Regions from separate parts of the Geodermatophilus sp. SYSU D00708 genome, predicted to be linked through region 1. Evidence: riboswitches for the same ligand, from Rfam matches in the RefSeq annotation. Region 1 holds a riboswitch; each other region holds the start of a gene.
What was found. Region 1 has a riboswitch for cyclic di-AMP ahead of ACI79D_RS01445 (C40 family peptidase). Riboswitches for the same ligand answer to the same signal wherever they lie in the genome.
Positions count from the first base shown of each region.

Region 2: linked by a shared signal. The riboswitch ahead of ACI79D_RS05840 (aggregation-promoting factor C-terminal-like domain-containing protein) and the one ahead of ACI79D_RS01445 (C40 family peptidase) in region 1 are both predicted to bind cyclic di-AMP.
Region 3: linked by a shared signal. The riboswitch ahead of ACI79D_RS19875 (peptidoglycan DD-metalloendopeptidase family protein) and the one ahead of ACI79D_RS01445 (C40 family peptidase) in region 1 are both predicted to bind cyclic di-AMP.
Region 4: linked by a shared signal. The riboswitch ahead of ACI79D_RS05085 (transglycosylase family protein) and the one ahead of ACI79D_RS01445 (C40 family peptidase) in region 1 are both predicted to bind cyclic di-AMP.

Region 1 covers NZ_JBJGYS010000001.1:269,954-275,335, forward strand. The annotation lists gene ACI79D_RS01425 (serine hydrolase domain-containing protein) at 1-595, opposite strand, end outside; gene ACI79D_RS01430 (DUF3817 domain-containing protein) at 607-933, opposite strand; gene ACI79D_RS01435 (hypothetical protein) at 1,116-1,661, shown strand; gene ACI79D_RS01440 (YrdB family protein) at 1,639-2,019, opposite strand; gene ACI79D_RS01445 (C40 family peptidase) at 2,160-3,203, opposite strand; cyclic di-AMP (ydaO/yuaA leader) riboswitch at 3,219-3,362, opposite strand; gene ACI79D_RS01450 (hypothetical protein) at 3,563-3,742, shown strand; gene ACI79D_RS01455 (phytoene desaturase family protein) at 3,773-5,329, shown strand.
Region 2 covers NZ_JBJGYS010000004.1:181,681-187,062, forward strand. The annotation lists gene ACI79D_RS05830 (FMN reductase) at 1-301, opposite strand, end outside; gene ACI79D_RS05835 (LLM class flavin-dependent oxidoreductase) at 298-1,443, opposite strand; cyclic di-AMP (ydaO/yuaA leader) riboswitch at 1,638-1,801, shown strand; gene ACI79D_RS05840 (aggregation-promoting factor C-terminal-like domain-containing protein) at 2,035-2,928, shown strand; gene ACI79D_RS05845 (hypothetical protein) at 3,140-3,349, shown strand; gene ACI79D_RS05850 (class I SAM-dependent methyltransferase) at 3,346-3,981, shown strand; gene ACI79D_RS05855 (flavin-containing monooxygenase) at 4,009-5,382, shown strand, end outside.
Region 3 covers NZ_JBJGYS010000027.1:61,206-66,587, forward strand. The annotation lists gene ACI79D_RS19860 (DUF3145 domain-containing protein) at 1-499, opposite strand, end outside; gene ACI79D_RS19865 (hypothetical protein) at 872-1,126, opposite strand; gene ACI79D_RS19870 (maleylpyruvate isomerase N-terminal domain-containing protein) at 1,210-2,103, shown strand; gene ACI79D_RS19875 (peptidoglycan DD-metalloendopeptidase family protein) at 2,123-3,325, opposite strand; cyclic di-AMP (ydaO/yuaA leader) riboswitch at 3,357-3,451, opposite strand; gene ACI79D_RS19880 (MFS transporter) at 3,853-5,052, shown strand; tRNA gene ACI79D_RS19885 (tRNA-Ile) at 5,043-5,116, shown strand.
Region 4 covers NZ_JBJGYS010000004.1:10,931-16,312, forward strand. The annotation lists gene ACI79D_RS05080 (hypothetical protein) at 1-998, shown strand, start outside; gene ACI79D_RS05085 (transglycosylase family protein) at 1,019-1,633, opposite strand; cyclic di-AMP (ydaO/yuaA leader) riboswitch at 1,636-1,778, opposite strand; gene treY (malto-oligosyltrehalose synthase) at 2,097-4,469, opposite strand; gene glgX (glycogen debranching protein GlgX) at 4,472-5,382, opposite strand, start outside.

The sequences.
Region 1 (5,382 bases):
GCACCGCGTGCCCCTGCGCGGCCGGAACCACCGGGCGCGGTGTCGTCCGGGTCATGCCGAGCGGGGCCAGCACCTCCTCGCGGACGACGTCCTCCCACGCCCGGCCGCGCTGCCGCGCGACCAGCTCACCGAGCAGGCCGAACCCGAGGTTGGAGTAGTGGAACCGGCGGGCGGCCCCGAGGACGACGTGCTCGTCGTCCAGGTCGAGCTCCTCCAGGGAGACGCCCGGCGTCCGCTCCCACCAGCCCCCGGGGCTCTCCGCCGCCGCGCCCCCGAGGTGGGCCAGCAACTGGCCGACGGTGCGGTCCCCCAGCGGCGTGCCCGGCACGTGCCGGTCGAGCGGGTCGTCGAGGTCCACGCGTCCCTCGTCCCGCAGCCGCAGGACGGCGACCGCGGTGACGGTCTTGCTGATCGAGCCCAACCGGTACTGGACGTCGGTGTGCGGCTCGGGGACGTCCCCGCGCCCGGCCGACCAGGCCAGCCCGCCCCCGCGGACCACGCCCGCGACCAGGCTGGGTGCCCGGCCCTCGCGCTGCACTCGGGCGGTGCGGGCGAGCAGGGTGCGGGCGGTGGACGGCAGGACCGGTTCGGGCATGGCCCCAGACGCTAGTTCGCCGCCGCGACCTCGCGGGCCGGCAGCCGGCCGGTGCGCCGCGCCCAGCGCTCGAACCAGACGGTGGCGAACGGGGGCACCGAGGCGGCGAGGGCCAGCAGCAGGGTGACCGGGGACCACCGCAGCACCCGGGCGCAGAGCAGCGCCAGCAGGCAGTAGACGACGAAGACCCCGCCGTGGATCGGGCCGAACACCTGCACGCCCACCTCGGAGGTGCCGAGGACCCACTTGACGTACATGCCGCTGAGCAGGCCCAGCCAGGACAGCGCCTCGGCGACGGCGACGACGCGGAACGCGGTGGCGGCGGTGCGGGGGTTCATCGGGAGCGCGGGTCCTCCGGTCGGGTGCGGGTCCAGGGGGTCCAACGCCGGCCGGTCCCCGATGGTCCCGGCCCGCGGGTGTGATGGTGCCCGCACCCGACGCCCCGCTCCTCGTCGTCCTCCGGTCCCGGTCTGCTCCTCGTCGTCCACCGGTCGGCCGACCCGTGGCAGGGTCGGGAACCGTGCGAGGGCTGGCGCGGCGGGAGTTCTGCCTCGTGCTGCTGCGCCGCATGGCCGACCTGCGCCCCGACCTGGTCGCCGAGGCGCTGCCCCGCGTCGGCGCCACCCGGGCGGAGGCGCACGCCGCGCACACCCGGTGGAAGGCGCTGCAGCACTCGCCGCGGGCGCCGCGCGGGCTGGCGCTGCGCTCCGCCGTCCTCGGGCCGCCCGAGGAACTCGAGGACCGCCGCTTCGGCGACCTGGACCTGCAGGTCCGCCGCTGGCCGCTGCCGCTGTGGCCGCATCTGTACTGGGAGGTGCTCTCCGCCCCTGGCGGCTCCGTGCTCCAGGAGCACCTGGTGCGCGCGCCGGGCTCGCCGGTGCCCCACGCCACGGCCGGCCGGCTGCGGGTGTGGGAGCACGTCCTGGACGACGTCGTCGGGCTGCCGGGCGCGCGGAGCGTGGACCCCGGCGTGGTCACCCGCTGGGAGGTGCACCTGCCCGGCGGGATCCGGGCGCGGTTCGTCTGGGGGCTGCTGCAGGAGGTCAGCCGGCCGGCGGCGCGCTGACCGCGGCCTGGGGTGCCGGCTGCGCGGTCAGCGGCCCGGACAGCACGCTGCCCAGCACCGCGGCGACGACGAGGACGGCGGCCGCGCGCGGCGACCCGACCGCGAGCAGGGCCGCGCCGGCGGCCCCGAAGACCACCACCTTCGTCAGGACGGCGAGCGCCGCGACCTGCACCACGGCCTGCGGCGCGGCGAACAGTCCCCACAGCACCGCCGCGGTCAGGGGGACGCCGAGGGCCAGGAGCCATCGCGTCGCGGTCGTCGCGCCGACGCTCCACCCCCACAGGCCCAGGGCGGCCAGCGCGCCGAGCTCGGTGGCGAACGCGACGCCCGCCCAGGTCCACTGCCACGCCTGCGCCATGTCGGCCCTCCCTGTCGTGAACGGCGATCTCTTTCGAGAGCAGTGTTCGCACTGACCACTCGGACCGTCAAGTCCCCGGACACGACGGAGCCCCCGGACGCACGTGGCGTCCGGGGGCTCCGGCGGGCTGGCGCGTCGGTTCAGCCGGCGATGCGGTTGAACTGCGGGGTGGCGCCCATGACGTCGACGCTGGCGACCTTGACGACGTCGCCGGAGGTCGGCGCGTGCACCATCTGGCCGTTGCCGATGTAGATGCCGATGTGGCTCACCGGGCTGTAGAAGGCGACCAGGTCACCGGGGCGCGCCTCGGCGCGGGAGACCTGCTGGCCCATCTGCGACTGCATGCGGCTGGAGTGCGGCAGGCTGATCCCGGCCGCACGGAAGGCGTACTGCACCAGGCCGGAGCAGTCGTAGGAGCCCGGGCCGGACGCCGCCCAGACGTAGGGCTTGCCGCGCTGCGCCATGGCCGTGTCGATGACCGCCTGGATCGAGCCGCTGGCCGCGACGACGGGCGCCGAGCCGCCGGTCGACGCCGGACGCTCGCCGCGGCTGGCCCGCTCCTCGCCGCCGTGCGCGGTGGCCGCGGCGGCCAGGGCGGCGCGGCGCTCGTCGGCGGTCAGCCGCGCGTAGTCGGCCTGGTACTCGGCGATCTGGGCCTGCAGGTCGGCCTGCTGCTCGGCGACCGCGTCATAGGACTGCTGCGCCTCGGCGGCGACCCGGTCGGCCTCGGCCTGGGCCGCGGTGGCGGCCTCGCCGGCCGCGACCGCCTGGCCGAGCACCTCGCCCTGGTGGCCGGCGACGGCCTGCAGCAGGGTCACCCGGTTGACGAACTCATCGGCCGAGCCGCTGGTCATCAGCGCCTGCAGCGACCCCATGCTCTCGCCGGTGAAGGCGCTGCGCGCGATGCCGGTCACCTGCTGCTGCGCGGCGGCGACCACCGCCTGCGCGTCGGTGACCTTCGCCGCCGCGGCCTGCGCGGCGGCCTGCTGGGCGGCGAGCGCCTCCCGGGCCTCGTTGAACTGCTCGGTGACGACCTCGAGGTCGTGCCCGCGGGCGGCGACCAGGGCCGCGGCCTCCTGGGCGGTGGCCGGTTCCTCGGCACCGGCCGAGGTCGGGACGAAGGCCACGCCGACGGCAGCGGCGAGGACGAGGGCAGCGCGCCGGGCGGCGCGAGCGGACGCCATGGTGTGGCGGCTCTCCGTTCTTCCACGAGCCGCCTACCGAGTTAGCTGACGGGTTCGGGCGGGAAGGCGCCCGGCGCGCCCGGCCGAGGCCGTGCGTGCTTCACCCCAGTGCTGCGGTGGGTCCCCGGCCCGGCTCCCCCGGGGAGGAGGGAACCGGCTCGGCGGCGACCGCGGGGTGTCACCCATTGCGGTGACGGAGCGCCCCGGCGGACGCACACACCGTAAGCGCCGTGACCCTGCCGTGACAATTACCGGCTTGTGATTTCGTGGACTCTCGACTCAACCGCGCAGGACCCCGGGGCGGGTGTGGCGGAAGGGACACGTGGGGTCGCCGCCGGGATGGCGGGTATGTGCCCTCCATGGATCTCAAGCGACCTCTGGTCGTGCTCGCCATCGCCGGGGCGCTCGCCGGGTGCAGCAGCAGCAACAACTCCAACACCGACGTCGACCGCGGCACCACCGACTGCGGCGCCGCCGAGGCCGGCAGCAACCGGGCGGACTGCTCGGAGAGCGAGAACGCTCCCACGCAGGGCGGCTGAGCACCCGCCGGACCCGCTACGGTCCGCCGGGTGAGCGCACGCAGCAGGTACGACGCCGTCGTCGTCGGGGCCGGCCACAACGGCCTGGTGGCCGCCGCCTACCTGGCCCGTGCCGGCTGGTCGGTGCTGGTCCTCGAGCGGCTGGAGCAGGTCGGCGGCGCCGCGGTCAGCCGGCAGGTCTTCCCGGGCGTCGACGTCCGGCTGTCGGCGTACTCGTACCTGGTCAGCCTGCTGCCCGACCGGATCGTCGCCGACCTGGGGCTGGAGGTGACCCTGGCCGACCGCGCGGTGGCCTCCTACACCGCCGTCCCCGGGCACACCGGTCTGCTGGTCGAGCGGGACGAGGGGCCCGCCACCGCCGCCTCCTTCCGGGACCTCACCGGGTCCGACGCCGAGCTGGCCGGCTGGCGGCGCTTCTACGGCCGGCTGGCCGACCTCGCCGAGGACCTCGCCCCCACGCTGACCGAGCCCTTGCTCTCCCCCGACCAGCTGGCCGGACGGCTGCGCGACCCGCAGCTGTGGCACGACCTCGCCGAGCGGCCGCTCGCCGACGTGGTCGCCGACGAGCTCTCCCACGACGTCGTCCGCGGGGTGGCGCTGACCGACGGGCTGATCGGCACCTTCGCCGACGTGCACGCCGCCGACGGCCTGGCCGGCCGCTGCTTCCTGTACCACCTGGTCGGCAACGGCACCGGCCGGTGGCGGGTGCCCGTCGGCGGGATGGGCGCGGTCACCGGGGCGATGGCCGCCGCCGCCCGCGGGGCCGGAGCGGAGCTGCTGACCCGGGCGACGGTCACCGCGCTCGACCCGGGTCCGGACGGCGTGACCGTGCACTGGACCGACGACGAGGGCACCGAGCGGGCGGTCGACGCCGCGCGGGTGGTCTCCGGCGCGGCACCCGCCGTCCTCGACCGGCTGCTCGGCGTCGCCCCGCGGACCACGCCGGACGGCGCGCAGCTCAAGGTGAACATGGTGCTGGCGCGGCTGCCCCGGCTGCGGTCGGGGGTGGACCCGGCCGTCGCGTTCGCCGGCACGTTCCACGTCGACGAGGCCGCCGGCCAGCTCGACGCAGCCCACGCGCAGGCCGCCGCCGGCCGGCTGCCCGACGTCATCCCGTTCGAGGTCTACTGCCACTCGCTGTCCGACCCGTCGATCCTCGGGCCGGAGGAGCGGGCGGCCGGCCACCAGACGCTCACGCTGTTCGGCCTGCACACCCCGGCGGCGCTGTTCCGGGAGGACCCGGTCGGCACCCGCCGGGAGGCCGTGCGGCGGGTGGTCGCCCAGCTCGACGCGCACCTGGAGGAGCCGCTGCTGGACTGCCTCGCCCGGGACGCCGCCGGCGAGCCGTGCCTGCAGGCCGCCTCGCCGCTGGACGTCGAGGAGTCGCTGGCGATGCCCGGCGGACACATCTTCCACGGCGACCTGTCCTGGCCGGTCGCCGCGACGCCGGCCGAGGTCGGCACCTGGGGTGCGGCGACGGCGCACCCGCGGGTGGTGGCGGCCTCCTCGGGGGGGACGGTGCGCGGCGGGGCCGTGAGCGGCCTGGGTGGGTACGCCGCGGCCCGCGCGCTGCTCGACCGCCGCTGAGCTGCCGGGCCGCCGTCCGCCCGGAGCAGGACGGCGGCCCGGGGCCCGGGCGA
Region 2 (5,382 bases), on a different contig from region 1:
CGAAGAACGTCTTGAACAGGCCGCTGTAGGAGGCGGAGAACACCGGGGTCACCGCGATGAGCCCGTCGGCGCCGGCGACGGTGTCGGCCGCCGCCTGAAGCGCGGTGTTGGCGAACCCGGTGACCAGGTTGTCCGCCAGGTCGCGGGCGTGCTCGCGCAGCTCGACGACCTCCACGGTGGCCTCGTCGCCCCGCTCGCGCAGGGCGGCGACGGTGGCCGCGGTGAGCCGGTCGGCCAGCAGCCGGGTGGACGACGGCGTCGACAGGCCCGCGCTGACGACGGCCAGGGTGCGGGTGGTCACCGGGTGGTCACCTCCTCGGCGGTGCGCCCGGTGACGTCGTCCCCGGCGGCGTACACGGTGCTGTCCTGAGCGCCCCGGGCGGCGACCAGCGAGGCGTGCGTGGGGGCGTCGGGCACGTGCGCCGGCTTGAGCGCAGCGAACTCGCGGCGGAGCACCGGCACGACCTCCTCGCCGAGGATGTCCAGCTGCTCGAGCACGGTCTTCAGCGGCAGGCCGGCGTGGTCGACCAGGAACAGCTGCCGCTGGTAGTCGCCGACGTAGTCCCGGAAGCCGAGGGTGCGCTCGATGACCTGCTGCGGGCTGCCCACGGTCAGCGGCGTCTCCCGGGAGAAGTCCTCCAGCGAGGGGCCGTGGCCGTAGACGGGCGCGTTGTCGAAGTACGGCCGGAACTCGTTCACGGCGTCCTGGCTGTTCTTCCGCATGAACACCTGCCCGCCCAGGCCCACGATCGCCTGGTCGGCGGCGCCGTGGCCGTGGTGCTCGAAGCGGCGGCGGTAGAACTCGACCATCCGCTGGGTGTGCTCCTTCGGCCAGAAGATGTGGTTGTGGAAGAAGCCGTCGCCGTAGTAAGCGGCCTGCTCGGCGATCTGCGGGGAGCGGATCGAGCCGTGCCAGACGAACGGCGGGACGCCGTCCAGCGGCCGCGGGGTGGAGGTGAAGCCCTGCAGCGGGGTGCGGAACTGACCGGACCAGTCGACGACGTCCTCGTCCCACAGCCGGCGCAGCAGCGCGTAGTTCTCCACCGCCAGCGGGATGCCGTTGCGGATGTCCTGCCCGAACCACGGGTAGACCGGGCCGGTGTTGCCGCGGCCCATCATGAGGTCGACGCGGCCGTCGGCGAGGTGCTGCAGCATCGCGTAGTCCTCGGCGATCTTCACCGGGTCGTTGGTGGTGATCAGCGTGGTCGCCGTCGACAGCTGCAGGGTGCTCGTCCGCGCGGCGACGTGCGCCAGCGTCGTGGTGGGGGAGGACGAGAAGAACGGCGGGTTGTGGTGCTCGCCGAGGGCGAACACGTCGAGCCCGACCTCCTCGGCCTTCTGCGCGATCCGGAGGACCGCCTTGATCCGCTCACCCTCGGTGGGCGTGCGCCCGGTCGTGGGGTCGGTCGTGATGTCGCTGACCGAGAAGATCCCGAACTGCATCTCGTGCTCCAGGTGATTGAGAGCGCAACTACTGCTGGGTGCAACAGTGCCACGGCCTGGCTATTCCGCCGCGGGCAACACCCGCGCGCGAGGTACCTCACGCAACGGATGTGACCGCTGGGATTGTCACGGGACGGTAACGGCCCCTACGGTGGCTGACGTCCGGTCGGTCGAGTCTCCCATCCCGGGAGCCTGGCTGGACGCCGCCGAGTCGTGTCCGCACCGCTGCGGGCGCGAGCCGGGGACCCACCGCAGTACTGGGGTGAGTCCTGCCCGCCGAGCCTCGCTCGGAGGACAGGTAGGGCACCTTCCCGCCCGAACCCGTCAGCTAACTCGGTAGGCGGCCACGGAAGGAACGGAGAGCACTCGCTTGCCTCACCCACGGGCCCTCGAGGCCCGCAGGGTCACCCGGCCGCGCGCCCCTCGCGCTTCCTCCTCGGCCCGCTGACCCCGCCAGCCCGCGACCGCCGGCGCCCGCGCGTCCCTCGCTGACCGCGCCCGGCACCCCCACCGACCACAGCACCGGGCTGTCCTCGCTCAGGCGAGGACCGGTCCCGCGCGCGCCCTCACGCCCCCGGAGCACCACACCCGATGTCCCGCCGCACGTCGCACGACCTCCGCCCGGCCGACGCCGACACCGTCCGCACCGAGCCGGCCACCCTGGAGCTCGCCGCCGCCGAGCCCGCCACCGCCGAACTCCCCGCCGAGCTCGCCACCGAGCCCACCGCCCGCCGCCGGCTGCGGCTGCCGACCCGGGGTCGCCGTCCGGCGATCCTGCTGGCCACCGCCGCTGCCGGTGCCGTCGCGGTCAGCGTGCTGACCACCGGTCAGCCGGCCGCCGAGGCCGACGCCGCGACGGTGAGCGCGTCCACGAGCGTCGCCGAGCAGCTGGGCCTCACCGGCTCCTCCGCCGCGGCGCCGTCGGACGACCTCGCCCCGCTCGAGGAGCTCACCGCGTCGCGCAGCGAGCGCGAGGCCGCCCAGGCGAGCGCCGCCCAGGCGCAGGCCGCGGCGGACCAGGCCGAGCTCGACCGCCAGGCCGCCGAGAAGGCCGCCGCCGAGAAGGCCGCCGCCGAGAAGGCTGCGGCCGAGCAGGCCGCCCGCGAGGCCGCCGAGCGCCAGGCGGCTGAGCAGGCCGCGCAGGCCGCACAGGCCGCCGCCCCCGCCCCCGCCCGCGCCGCGGCCGCCCCGGCCGGCGGCGGGTCGTTCAAGGACTACGCGATGAGCAAGGTCGGCAGCGCCGACCAGTTCTCCTGCCTCGAGAAGCTGTGGGGCAAGGAGAGCGGCTGGAACCCCAACGCGCAGAACCCCTCCAGCACCGCCTACGGCATCCCGCAGTTCCTCGACTCGACCTGGGCCGGCACCGGGATCGCCAAGACCTCCGACGGCTACCGCCAGATCGACGCCGGGCTGATCTACATCGACAAGCGCTACGGCTCGCCGTGCGGCGCCTGGGCGCACTCGCAGTCCACCGGCTGGTACTGAGCCGGCACCCCGTCCCGGGTCCGGGACGGGCAACAGCAGGAGCGTCGTCCGCGACGCGCACCGAGAGCCGCACGCCTCCCAGGGGGAGGGGTGCGGCTCTCGGCGTCCGGGGGCTGGGGCACCCTGGTGTCCGGCTCCCGTCGGCGACGGGACGGTCGCGAGCGAGACACCGTCGGTGGGTCCACCGACGCCGACACCAGGGAGACGCAGCGTGGGCCGGCGTTCCGTCGAGCAGGCTCCCGGGCCCGGGGACGCCGCCCGGCCACCCGGGCGGGCGCCTCGTGAGCTGCCGGCCGCGTGGGACCGGCCGATCTCGACCGGCAACCTGCTGGCCGACTGCGAGCGGTGGTGCCGCGACCACCTGCCCCGCCGGGAGCCGCGATCGCCGGACGCGACGCGGGTGGTGGACTCCCAGGCGTGAGACTCGTCCCGTCCCGGTTCGTCCGCGCCCACACCCAGGTCCGGCGACCGACCTGCGTCCCGGAGGTCCGGCTGCACGTGGCCGACGACGTCGTCGCCCTGTGGGAGGCGATGGAGGCCGACGGCGGCGCCGGTGAGGCCCCGCCGTTCTGGGCCGCGGCCTGGCCGGGCGGGCAGGCCCTGGCACGGTTCGTGCTCGACCGGCCGGCAGTGGTGGCCGGGCGTGCGGTGCTCGACCTGGGCTCGGGCAGCGGGCTGGTCGCCATCGCCGCCCGGCTGGCCGGCGCCCGCTCGGTGCTGGCCAGCGACGTCGACCCGTTCAGCCGGACGGCGATCGGCGTCAACGCCGGGCTCAACGGCGTCCCGGGGGTCAGCGTGACCGGCGACGTGCTCGGCCGCGACCTCCGCGGCATCGACGTCGTCCTGGCCGGGGACGTCTGCTACGACCGCGGTATGACCGAGCGGGTGCTGCCCTTCCTCGACCGCGCCCGCGCCCGCGGGGTCGAGGTCCACGTGGGCGACCCGGGCCGGCCGTACCTGCCGCACGACCGGCTGGTCGCCGAGGCGGTGTACGAGATCCCCGAGACGGAGGGCCCCGGTCTGCGGCGGACGACGGTCTGGCGCCTGCCGTGACCCCGCGTCGCGGATAGGGTCGCCCGCGTGACCGCCGAGACCGCCGCCGAGCACGTCGACGTCCTGATCGTGGGGGCGGGCCTCTCCGGCATCGGCGCCGCGTGCCACCTGCAGCGCGAGTGCGCCGACCGCAGCTACGCCGTCCTCGAGGCGCGGGAGGGCGTCGGCGGGACGTGGGACCTGTTCCGCTACCCCGGCGTCCGGTCGGACTCCGACATGTTCACCCTCGGCTACTCGTTCAAGCCCTGGACCTCGGCGCGGGCGATCGCCGACGGCCCGTCGATCCGCGCCTACGTCCAGGAGACCGCCCGCGAGCACGGGGTAGACCGGCACATCCGGTTCGGCACCCGGGTGGTCTCCGCCGAGTGGTCGACCGACGAGGCCCGCTGGACGGTCACCGCCGAGCGCACCGGCACCGGGGAGCCGGTGCGGCTGACCTGCTCGTGGCTGTCGGTCTGCTCGGGGTACTACCGCTACGACGAGGGGTACCGGCCGCGGTTCCCCGGCGAGGAGCGGTTCCGCGGCCCGATCGTGCACCCGCAGCACTGGCCCGAGGACCTCGAGTACGCCGGCAAGCGGGTGGTCGTCATCGGCAGTGGGGCCACCGCGGTCACCCTGGTGCCCAGCCTCGCCGAGACCGCCGCGCACGTGACCATGCTCCAGCGCACGCCCAGCTACGTGATCTCCCTGCCCGGCCGCGACGCGCTCGCCGATGCGCTGCGCCGCTGGCTCCCGGCCCGCGCCGTCTACCCCGTGGTCCGGTGGAAGAACGTGCTGACCTCCACGGCGTCCTACCAGTTCAGCCGCCGACGGCCGGCCGCCATGCGGCGGTTCATCCAGCGGCTGGCCGGCAAGCAGCTGCCACCGGGCTTCGACGTCGACACCCACTTCGGCCCGCCGTACGACCCGTGGGACCAGCGGCTGTGCCTGGTCCCCGACGGCGACCTGTTCCGGGCCGTCCGCGAGGGCCGGGCGTCGATCGTCACCGACCGGATCGCCGGCTTCACCGGGACCGGGATCGCCCTGGAGTCCGGCGCGGAGCTGCCGGCCGACCTCGTCGTCACGGCCACCGGGCTGAACCTGCTGCCCATCGGCGGGATGACCCTCACCGTCGACGGCGAGCCGGTCGAGCTCTCCGAGCGGGTCTCCTACAAGGGGATGATGATCTCCGGCGTCCCGAACCTCTCGATGACGATCGGCTACACCAACGCCTCCTGGACGCTGAAGGCCGACCTCGTCGCCCGCTACGTGTGCCGGCTGCTGCAGCACATGGCGGCGAGGGGGTACGCGACCTGCACGCCGGTCGCGCCGCCCGGCGGCGGCACCGAGCCGTTCATCGGGCTGGACTCCGGCTACGTCCGGCGCAGCCTCGCCGCCCTGCCCCGGCAGGGCTCCCGGGCG
Region 3 (5,382 bases), on a different contig from region 1:
AGACCACCTGGTGGAGCCAGGTGATGGGGCTGCCGTCGCCGGCATGCCGGTAGACCTCGAGGTCGGCGTCCCAGGCCGCACCGAGGAGCTCGTCGACGCCGTGCCGGAACGCCTCGATGGACGTCGCCGTGGCGGCCAGGTGACGCAGCTGCTGCTCGGTGACGATGAGGTCACCGTTGGCGCTCGTGGGTGCCCGGAAGACGCCGTGGCCGGGCACGTACGACATGCGCTCGCCGTCGTTGCCGTGGCTGGCTTCCTCGGTCACCTCGAAGCGCAGCATGGGCCACGCGCGCAGCGCAGCCACCAGCTTCGCCCCCGTGCCGGGGGCGCCGGTCCAGGCGACCTCGGCACGGTAGGAACCGTGTGCCGCGGGCTGGTCGGCCCACGACAGGGAGACCGGCGCGCCGACGACGCGTTCGAGCGCCCACTCGACGTGCTGGCAGAGCGCCTTCGGGCACGCGTGCACGAAGACGACACCCTGGGTAGACCGTCGCTGCACGGGGCACCTCCATCGACTCGATCGGTCTCGTCTTCCCCAACGGACGATCGATTCGGTGACAGGCTGTGTTCGGCGGTTGTGGACCAGGGGTCCCGGGAACAGTTTGCACGATGGTCACCCGATCGCGCCAGTGCGGGTGGGACCAATGAGTCACATGTGACGGAAGGTCACCGCCTGAGCCTCTATGTGCTGGTCAGCGGGCCATACCACGCAGGCGGGACCGGCGTCCAGCACCGCGCCTCCACCCACACACCATCCACAGGATCTCCCCCGCGGACCCACAACTCGATCCCCAACCAGCCTCCACTCGAGGGTCGTTGATCACCCAGCGTAGCGATCAGGGCCCTGCGGACACGGGGAGCGACGCTGCCGTCAGGCACCGAGCGTGGCCTGGAGGTCCTCCCGCGGGACCACCCGCGTGGCCCGGAACGGCAGGCCCTCGGCGCCCGGCTCGGTCCAGTCCACGTCGACCACCTGGCCGGCCCGCAGGGTCCCCTCCGAGCGGCCCTCGACGACCGCGGCGTCCACCCAGCACGCGCCCGGCAGGTCGGGCGCCTCGACGAGGCCGGCCCGGCGGGCGTCGTCCCAGCGGATGACGGTCCCCTGCGTCGTGCCGCTGCGTGTCATGGGTCCAGGCTGCGCGGCCGGCGTCCGCCGGACAAGCCCACCGTCCACGCCTCGCCGGCGCCCGGCCGGGGTAGGGGCGCCGCATGGTGCGACAGCAGGGCATGGCCGACGCCGGGCGGGACGAGGTCGCCGCGATGGCGCTCGGCGCGTGGGACGCCTTCCTCGACCAGGCCTCGGCCGTCGACCTCGACCGGCCGACCCGGCTGCCCGGGTGGCGGGTGCACGAGGTGTGCGTGCACCTCGGCTGCTGGGACGACCACGCCGCGCTGGCCGACCTGGTCGCCTCGGCGCGCGCCGGCGGGACCGGGACGCCGGCGGACGTCGACGCCACCAACGCCCGGGTGACCGCCGCCCACCGCGACGCTCCCCGCGCGGAGGTGCTCGAGGCCCTGCGCCGCAACCGGGACGCCACTGCCCGCTACCTGTCCGACGAGCCGGTCGAGCTCGACACCGCCCCGGCGGTCGCCGTCGTCGGCCGGCTGCCGTTGCTCAGCGTCGTCCTGGGCCAGGCCTACGAGCTCGCCGTGCACGGTCTCGACCTGGCCGACGCGGGGGCGCCACCGGTCCCGGCACCGGTGCTGCAGGCGGGGCTCGCCGCGCTCGCCGACGTGACCGGCGCGCTGGCGGCGGCGAGCGGGATCACCGGGGGCGCCGGCCTGGCCACCCCGGACGGCGGCTGGCGGTTCGCCGCCGACGAGGACGGCTGGACCGTCCGGCGGCTGCCGCCCGGCCGGCCGACGGGGACGGCGGTGGAGGCGCCTGCCGACCTGCTGCTGGAGGCGGCGTCCGGCCGGGTCAACCCCGTCGTCGCGGTGGCCCGCCGCCGCCTGCGCGTGCACGAGATCGGCGGGCTGCTGGCGCTGGCGCCCATCGTGCAGTCGGCTCCGGGCATCCCCGGCGGGCCGATCCTGCAGCTGGCCGCCCAGACCCTCGGCGGCGTGGGCGGGCTCCTCGGCCGGTTGCGGGGACGCCGTTAGCCGGACCGGGGCCCGGCGGTCAGCAGCCGCCGGTGGCGATGCCGTGCTCGTGCAGCCACGGCACCGGGTTGACCCGGCTGGCGTAGAGCCCACCCTGGTGCACCTCGAAGTGCAGGTGCGGGCCGGTGGACTGGCCCTTGTTGCCGACCTCGGCGATCTGCTGGCCGGCGGTCACCACCTGGCCGGCGCTGACGAAGAAGCGGTTCACGTGGCCGTAGAGGGTGATCTGGCCGTCCGCGTGCTGCACGTACACCGCCTGCCCGAACCCGCTGGCCGGGCCGGCCTGGAGCACGACGCCGTCCTCGGGCACGTGGATCGGGGTGCCGATGGGCGCGGCGATGTCGATGCCCTGGTGCTGGGTGCCCCAGCGTGCGCCGTAGCAGGAGGTGACCCGGCCGGCGGTGGGCATGGCGGTGGCGCTCTGCGCGGCGGACACCGCCTGCGCCTGCGTCTGGCGCTGGTTCCAGGCCGCGCCCGGGTCCGCGGCACCCTGGGCGGCGAGCAACCGCTCCCCCGCCTGCCGCAGCTGCTCCTCCAGGGAGGCCTTCTCCGCGGCGCGGGCGTCGAACTCCGCCTGGGCAGCGGCCAGGTGGGCGTCGGCGGCGGCCTGCGCCTCGTCGGCGGCCCGGGCGGCCCCGTCGAGCCGGGTGACGGCCTCGTCCGCGGCGCGGTCGGCCTCGGCGACGCGCTGCTGGACGGTCAGGAACTCCTGGAGCTGCGCGGCGCGGTGGTCGCCGATGACCTCCATCGTGGCGGCCTGCTGCAGCAGCTCGGTCGGGTCCTGCGCGTCGAGCAGCAGCTCCATGTCGCCGTACCGGGTGTCGCCGCCCATGTAGGCCCGGCGCCCCAGGTCGGCGATGGCCTGCTCGGCGCCGACGACGTCGGCCTGCGCGTCGGCGAGCTCGGCGGCGGTCCGCTCGGCCTCGGCCTGCGCCTGGGTGAGCTGGGCGCGCGCGACCAGCGCGGCGTCCGCGGCGGCCTCGGCCTCCACGGTCATCCGCTGCAGCTGCTCCTCGGCGGCCTTCACCTGCTCCCCGATGCGGGCCACCTGTGCGGTCAGCTCCTCCTGCTCGGAGGAGGCGGGGGTGACGGGAGCGGCGAGCGCGGCCGGGGTGCCGGCCAGCAGGCCCGCTGCGGCGGCGGCGACGAGCAGGGCCCGGCGGCCTCGGCGGGGGGCGGTGGCGCGGTCGAGCAGGCTGGTGCGGTGGTGCAGGGTCGCCAAGGCGGCGGTTCTCCCATCCTCGCGGCCGCCTACCGGGTTAGCTGACGGGTTCGGGCCGGACGGCGCCCTACCCGCCCGCGCGCAGCGCAGGCAGGACTCACCCCAGTGGAACGGTGGGTCCCCGGTCCGCCTCGACCCCGAGGGGCCTGCGGCGGTTCGGCGGGGCCTGGCCGAGGCCCTCGGTTCCCGAGGAGCTGAGCCCGGCGAGGCCGTCGGGAAAGCTACTACGGATGTGACGGGTGGTCACGATCGGGTAACGCCCCCGGCGCGCCTCCTTGCCCGAAGGGGTGACCCTCGGCTACCACGCGCACCCGGACGACCCCGCTCCGGTGAGCCCGGACGCTACCGGCCGGCCGGGGCGGGCACCCCGTCGCCCACCTGCACCGACTCCGGTAGACGTTGTGCGTGCCCCCGACCGCGATCGCGCGCCGCGCCCGCGCGCGGGGACGCGGCAGACCGTCGGCATGAGATCCCGCACACGTTCTCCCGACACGCCGCCGACACGCCGGGCCCGGCAGCGCGGCCTGGTGGCCCTGTGCATCACCGAGATCACCAGCTGGGGCGTCCTCTACTACGCCTTCCCCGTCGCCCTGCGGGACATCACCGCCGACACCGGCTGGTCGGCCCCGACGGCGTCGGCGGCGTTCTCGGTGGGGCTGGTGGTCTCCGCGCTGGCCGGGATCCCGGTGGGCCACTGGCTCGACCGGCACGGCCCCCGCCGGGTGATGACGGCCGGCTCGCTGCTCGCGGTGCCCGCGACGGTCGGCATCGCCCTGGCGCCGAGCTACGGCTGGTTCCTGGCGGCGTGGCTGGTCGCCGGCGTGGCGATGGCCGCGGTGTTCTACCAAGCCGCGTTCACCGCGCTGGCCCGCTGGTACGGGGAGGACCGGGTGCGGGCGCTGACCGCCCTGACCCTGGCGGCCGGGCTGTCCAGCACGGTGTTCGCGCCGCTGACCGACGCGCTGCTCGCCGGCCTCTCCTGGCGGCAGACCTACCTGGTCCTGGCCGCGGTGCTGGCCGTCGTCACCGTCCCGCTGCACGCCGTCGTCCTGCCCGCGGCGTGGGCCCGACCGCGGTCGGGGACCCTGGAGGGTCACCGCGGGGTCCCGCCCGAGGTCCGGACGGCGGGGTTCCTGCTACTGGCCGCGGCGCTGACGCTCACCGCGTTCGGCCTCTACGCGGCCAGCCTCACCCTCATCCCGCTCCTGACCGGCCGCGGGTTCTCCAGCACCCTGGCGGCCACCACCCTCGGCCTGCTGGGAGCCGGACAGCTCCTCGGGCGGCTCGGGTACGCGCCGCTGGCCCGCCGGACCTCCCCGGCCGGCCGCGCCGTGGTCATCGTGCTGGCCTCGGCCGGGACGATCGCCCTGCTCGCCGGGCTGCCCGGACCCGCGGCCCTGCTGGTCACGGCCTCCGTGCTCGCCGGGGCCGCGCGCGGCGCGGGAACGCTCCTGCAGGCCACCGTCGTCGCCGAGCGCTGGGGCGCGGCCCGCTACGGCACGGTCGGCGGGTACCTGGCCGCGCCGGTCACCCTCGCCACCGCGGTGGCGCCGTGGGCGGGGACGGCGCTGGCCGAGGTCCTGGGCGGCTACCCGGCCGCGTTCTGGGTGCTCGCCGCGCTCGTCCTCGGGGCGGCCGGCGCCGCCGTCCTCAGCTACCGCGGGGAGGGCGGCCACGGCGGCACGCCCGGGACGGCGTCTGGCAGGCTGGAGGCTCCGGGGCGGTAGCTCAGCCGGTCAGAGCATGGGACTCATAATCCCTGGGTCGTGGGTTCGAGCCCCACCCGCCCCACCGGTGTGTGCGCTGGTCGAGGCATCGGCACCGCGGTGCACAGGTCGCCCACCCACAGGGCACTCCGAGGCGTGGTCGTGGGCGGCGTCCACGCGTCGGGCGAGGGCGTCGAGGATCTCGCGGAAGCGGCCGGAGCAGACGTCGAGGACCGTCCCAGGCGGCGGCCCTGAGCGAGAGGCTGCGGTCCGGGAGGCCCCGTGTCGATCTCCAGGACGCCGGTGTAGACGACCTCCTGCGGGACCTCGCGCAGCCGGGTGTTCCGGTGG
Region 4 (5,382 bases), on a different contig from region 1:
CCGCCGCCCGGGTGAAGAACGCCCTCGCGCCGGCGTTCGTCGTCGCGGCCGTCGTCGCGTGGGCCCTGTCGCTCGCCGCCGTCGCCGAGCAGGTGCGGGGCGGGTGCGACCGTGCCGCGTGCGCTCCCGGGGACCTGCCTCCACCGTGGGGCTGGGCCAGCGCGGTCACCGCTGACGGGCCCTGGGCGCGGGGGCTGGTCGGCCTCGGCTCCGGCGTCCTGTTCCTGTTCGCCGTCGCGGTCGCCGTCCTGGGGTCCCGCGCGTTCGGGTCCGCGCCGGAGGGCGCGCAGTGGCGGCGCAGGGTCAACGTCGTCTGGGACGTGATCGCGTTCTGGCCCCGGGCAGCGCACCCGTTCGTGCCCGCGGCGTACTCCCAGGTGGCGGTCCCGGCGCTGGTCGACCGCATCGAGTGGCTGCTCTCCGAGGAGGGGGACGCCGAGCAGGTGGTCGTGGCCGCGCACAGCCAGGGGAGCCTGATCGGCCTGGCCGCGCTGCGCTCGATCGCTCCGGAGCTCTACCCGAGGGTCGGCTTGGTGACCTTCGGCTCCCAGTTGCGCATGCAGTTCTGCCGCGCGTTCCCCGCGCACGTCGGCCCGGACGTGCTCCGCTGGCTGAGCGACACCTGGGGGGAGCGGTGGGTGAGCCTGTTCCGCGAGACCGACCCGGTCGCCGGGCCGGTCCGGAGCTGGGAGCGGACGCCGGAGCCCGGACCGCTGCGGTCACGTCGGCTCTGGGACGAGGGGCCGGAGGACGACTGGCGCGATCCCCGCACCCTGCGCCGGGTCTGCGGCGGCGAGTGGCGCCTGCTCGACCCGGTGGCCTCGGACCCGACCAACCAGTCCGCGCCGGAGCCGCCGCTGTACGCACACAGCCGCTACTGGGCCGACCCGGACTGGCCGCTGGCGGTCGGCGTCGCCCGGGGCGTGGCCGCGGCTCGACCTCCGCTGCCGGTGCGCGGCGCCGGCCAGGTCACGGGGGGCCGGCCCGGCCCCCCGTGACCTGCGCGCGGACGGCGGGCTCAGACGACCAGCGACTGGCCCACGCGGATCAGGTCGGGGTCGGCCACCCGATCGCGGTTCTGCGCGTACAGCTCGCGCCAGCCCATGCCGTGCTGGGCGGCGATGGTGCCGAGCGTGTCCCCGGCCCGGACGACGTAGCTCCCGGACGCCGCCCGGTCGGCACGCGACGCCCGCTCCGGTGCCGCCGCCTGCGCCGGCGCGGCCGCCTGCGCCGGCGCGGCCGCCTGCGCCGGCGCGGCCGCCTGCGCCGACGAGCCGCCGGTCAGGTACCGGCCGCAGTTCGGCCAGGCGCCGATGCCCTGCCCGTCGAGGGTGCGCTCGGCGACCACGATCTGCTGCGCCTTGCTGGCCAGGTGGGCGTTGGACGCGAACTCCCGGCCCCCGTAGGCGGCCCAGGTGCTCGCGCTGAACTGCAGCCCGCCGTAGTAGCCGTTGCCGGTGTTGATGTGCCAGTTCCCGCTGGACTCGCACTGCGCGACGCCGTCCCAGTTGTGCTCCGCGGCCGAGGCGGATCCGGGGAGGGCGAGGGCGGAGACGGCGGCCGCGCCGGCGAGGACGACGGCGCCGCGGCGCAGGGCGCGAGAGGGCGTGCGGGATCGGTCGTGCTGAGGCATGGAGGTCCTCCGATCGACCGCCGGCGGGGTTAGCTGTCGGGTTCGGGCGATCGGTGCCCGGCCGCGGAACGCGGCTTCACCCCCAGGCGCGTGCAGCGCCGTAGGTGGGTCCCCCACCCCCGTCCACGGTTGGTGCAGAGTCGGACGCCGTCGGACGGGGTTGGGCGGGACGGCGCCGTGCCCGGCCGGACAGCCGGAGCACCCGCGGGACGCTAGGAGCGGACGTCCCGGTCCGCGCGCGGGCACCGGCGTGCCGCCCCGGCGTGGCGCGACAGGCCGGGCCGGGGGCGGCGCACCGCCCCCGGCCGACGACTCTCCGTCGTGAGTCCGGTGACGTCGTTGAAGGCCCCTCTGCAGGGTCCCGCCACGAGCCTGGTGACGCGCCGGAGCGGCCACCCTCCATGGCCCCTCTGCAGGGTCCCGCCCCGAGCTTGCGAGTGGCGGGGGGCAGAGGGGTCCTTCGTCAGTCTCGGACGAGGAGCGCGACCGGCAGCCGCTCCAGCGCCGCGCCGACGGGCAGCCCGGCCGCGTCCGAGACGTGCCGGCCGCCGGTGAGCAGGTCCCGCCAGGCGCCGTTCGGCAGCTGCAGCGCGGTGTCGCCCCAGCCGCCGGCCGCGGCCAGGCCGGCGGGGAGCCGGGTCGCGACGGTCACCACGCCGTCCTGCTCCCCGGACCCCCGGTCGAAGGCGACGACGTGCCCGGCGGCGGACCCGGTGGCCTCGACCGGCTCGTACCCGGCGAACCACTCCGGGTGCTCGCGGCGGGCGCGCAGCGTCCGGGAGACCACGAGCAGCTTCGCCGCGCCCTCGTCGTCCACCGGCGGCACCCAGCCCTCGTCGAGCCGGGCCAGCAGCCGGCGGCGCAGGTCGTAGTCGACCGGACGGCGGTTGTCCGGGTCGACCAGGGAGAGGTCCCACAGCTCGGTGCCCTGGTAGACGTCCGGGACGCCGGGCATGGTCAGCTGCAGGAGCTTCTGCGACAGCGAGTTCGACCGGCCGAGCGGCGCGATGCGGGCGACCACCTCCTCGATCTCGGCCTGCGTCGCCCGGTCGTCGTACGCGGCGTCGACCAGCGCGTGCAGCTGCGCCTCGAACTCCTCGTCCGGATCGGTCCAGGTCGTCGACGTCCCGGCCTCGCGCGCCGCCTTCTCCGCGTAGGCGTGCGCCCGCTCCCTGGACAGCGGCCACGCGCCGACCAGGTTCTGCCACACCAGGTGCGCCATCGGCCGGTCGGCGAGCGGGTGCAGGTCGAGCAGCCGGCGCACCAGCCGCGCCCACTCGGTGGGCAGCTCGGCGAGCACCGCCAGCCGCGCCCGCACGTCCTCGCTGCGCTTGGTGTCGTGCGTCGACAGGGTCGTCATCGACGCCGGCTTGCGCTCCAGCCGCCGCCGCTGCGCCTCGTGGAACTCCGCGACCGTGCTGCCGAAGCGGGCCGGGTCGCCGCCCACCTCGTTGAGCGCGACGAATCGGGCCCAGCGGTAGTAGGCGCTGTCCTCCACGCCCTTGGCCATGACCGGGCCGCTGGTCTGCTCGAAGCGGGTGGCCGCCTCGGTGCCGGCCTGCGCCAGCACCGGGTACAGCGCGTCGACCGCACCGGCCAGGTCGGGACGGCGCTCCCGGACCGCGGTCACCGTCGCGGCCAGGTGCTCCCGGCCGTCGGGCAGGTAGGTGCGGTAGACCGGGAAGCTCGCCAGCAGCTCGGCGAGGGCCTCGGTCTGCTGCTCCCGCGAGATGCCGGGCAGCTCGCCGATCACCCGCACCAGGCGGGCCACCTCCGAGCCGAGCATCCCGTCGGTGACCTCGCGCTTGCAGCCGTGCACCAGCTCGCCGTAGTCGACCGCCCGGCCGGACAGCTCGGTGTCCAGCGCGGTGAGCGCCGCCTCGCCGGCCGGGTCCACCAGCACGTCGTCGACCTCGGCGAGCGCGTCGTAGCCCGTCGTCCCCGCGGTCGCCCAGCTCTCCGGCAGGTCCTCGCCGGGCTCGAGGATCTTCTCGACCACCGTCCACCGGTTGCCGGACGCCTCGGCCAGCCGGTCCAGGTACCCCTTGGGGTCGGCCAGCCCGTCCGGGTGGTCGATCCGCAGGCCGTCGACCGCACCGGCCGCCACCAGCTCCAGGACCAGCCGGTGGGTGGCCTCGAAGACCGCCGGGTCCTCGGCGCGCAGGCCGGCGAGGGTGTTGATCGCGAAGAACCGCCGGTAGTTGAGGTCGGTGTCGGCCCGCCGCCAGTCGACCAGCTCGTAGTGCTGGCGGGCGTGCACCTCCTGCGGGGTGCCCTCGCCGGTCCCGGGGGCCACCGGGAAGCGGTTGTCGTAGTACCGCAGCTCCGGACCGTCGGGGGTGTCGACGACCTCGAGCTTCTCGACGTCGTCCGCCGACCCCAGGACCGGGATCCGCACCTTCCCGCCGCCGAAGTCCCAGTCGATGTCGAACGCCGCGGCGTGCGCGCTGTCCCGGCCGTGCCGCAGCACGTCCCACCACCAGGGGGCCTCCGCCGGGTCGGCCACGCCCATGTGGTTGGGCACCAGGTCCAGCACCAGGCCCAGGCCGCGCTCGTGCAGGGCGGCGACCAGCCGGTCGAACCCCGCCCGACCGCCGCGCGACTCGTCGACGTGCGCGTGGTCGACCGTGTCGTAGCCGTGGGTGCTGCCCGCGGCGGCCCGCAGCAGCGGCGACGTGTAGGCGTGGCTCACCCCGAGGTCGGCCAGGTAGTCCGTCACCGCCGCGGCGTCGTCGAGCGGGAAGTCGGCGGTGACCTGCAGCCGGTAGGTCGCCGTCGGCACGTCGCGGCGGCGCTCCTCGCTCAGCGGCTCGCCCCCCGGGGTCGGCTCGCCCACGATCACGCCCGCCGCGCCGCGCTCAGCACGACCATGGACCGGTCCTGCACGGTGATCGTCTCGCCCGGCTTGAGCTCGCGCGGCTCGACGTCGCCCAGCTCGGCGGTGTCGAGGCGGACGGTCCAGGACTGCGCGTACTCCTCCGACGGCAGGCAGAAGTCCATCGGCTCGTGCGAGGCGTTGAAGGCCAGGTAGAAGTGGTCGTCGACGACGTCCTCGCCGCGCTCGTCGGTCTCGCGGATGCCGTGCCCGTTGAGGTACATGGCGATCGACTTGCTGAAGCCGGCGTCCCAGTCGTCCTCGGTCATGAGGTCGCCGGCGGGGGTCAGCCAGGCGACGTCCTGCACCGGGGCCCCCGCCTCCCGGCGCACCGGCCGGCCGTGGAAGAACCGGCGGCGGCGGAACGTCGGGTGCTCGGTCCGGATGCGGGTCGCCAGCTTGGTGAAGTCCAGCAGGCCCTCGTCCACGTCGTCCCAGTGGATCCAGGTCAGCGGCGAGTCCTGGCAGTAGCCGTTGTTGTTGCCCTCCTGCGTGCGGCCGAGCTCGTCGCCGTGCAGCAGCATCGGCACGCCCTGGCTGAGCATCAGCGTGGCGATGAAGTTGCGCCGCTGCCGCGCCCGGAGGGCGAGCACCTTCTTGTCGACGGTCGGGCCCTCGACCCCGCAGTTCCAGCTGCGGTTGTGGCTCTCGCCGTCGTTGTTGCCCTCGCCGTTGGCCTCGTTGTGCTTCTCGTTGTACGAGACCAGGTCGTTGAGGGTGAACCCGTCGTGGGCGGTGACGAAGTTGATGCTGGCCACCGGCCGGCGGCCGGAGTGCTGGTAGAGGTCCGAGGACCCGGTGATCCGGCTGGCGAACTCCCCGATGGTCGCCGGCTCCCCGCGCCAGAAGTCGCGGACGGTGTCGCGGTACTTGC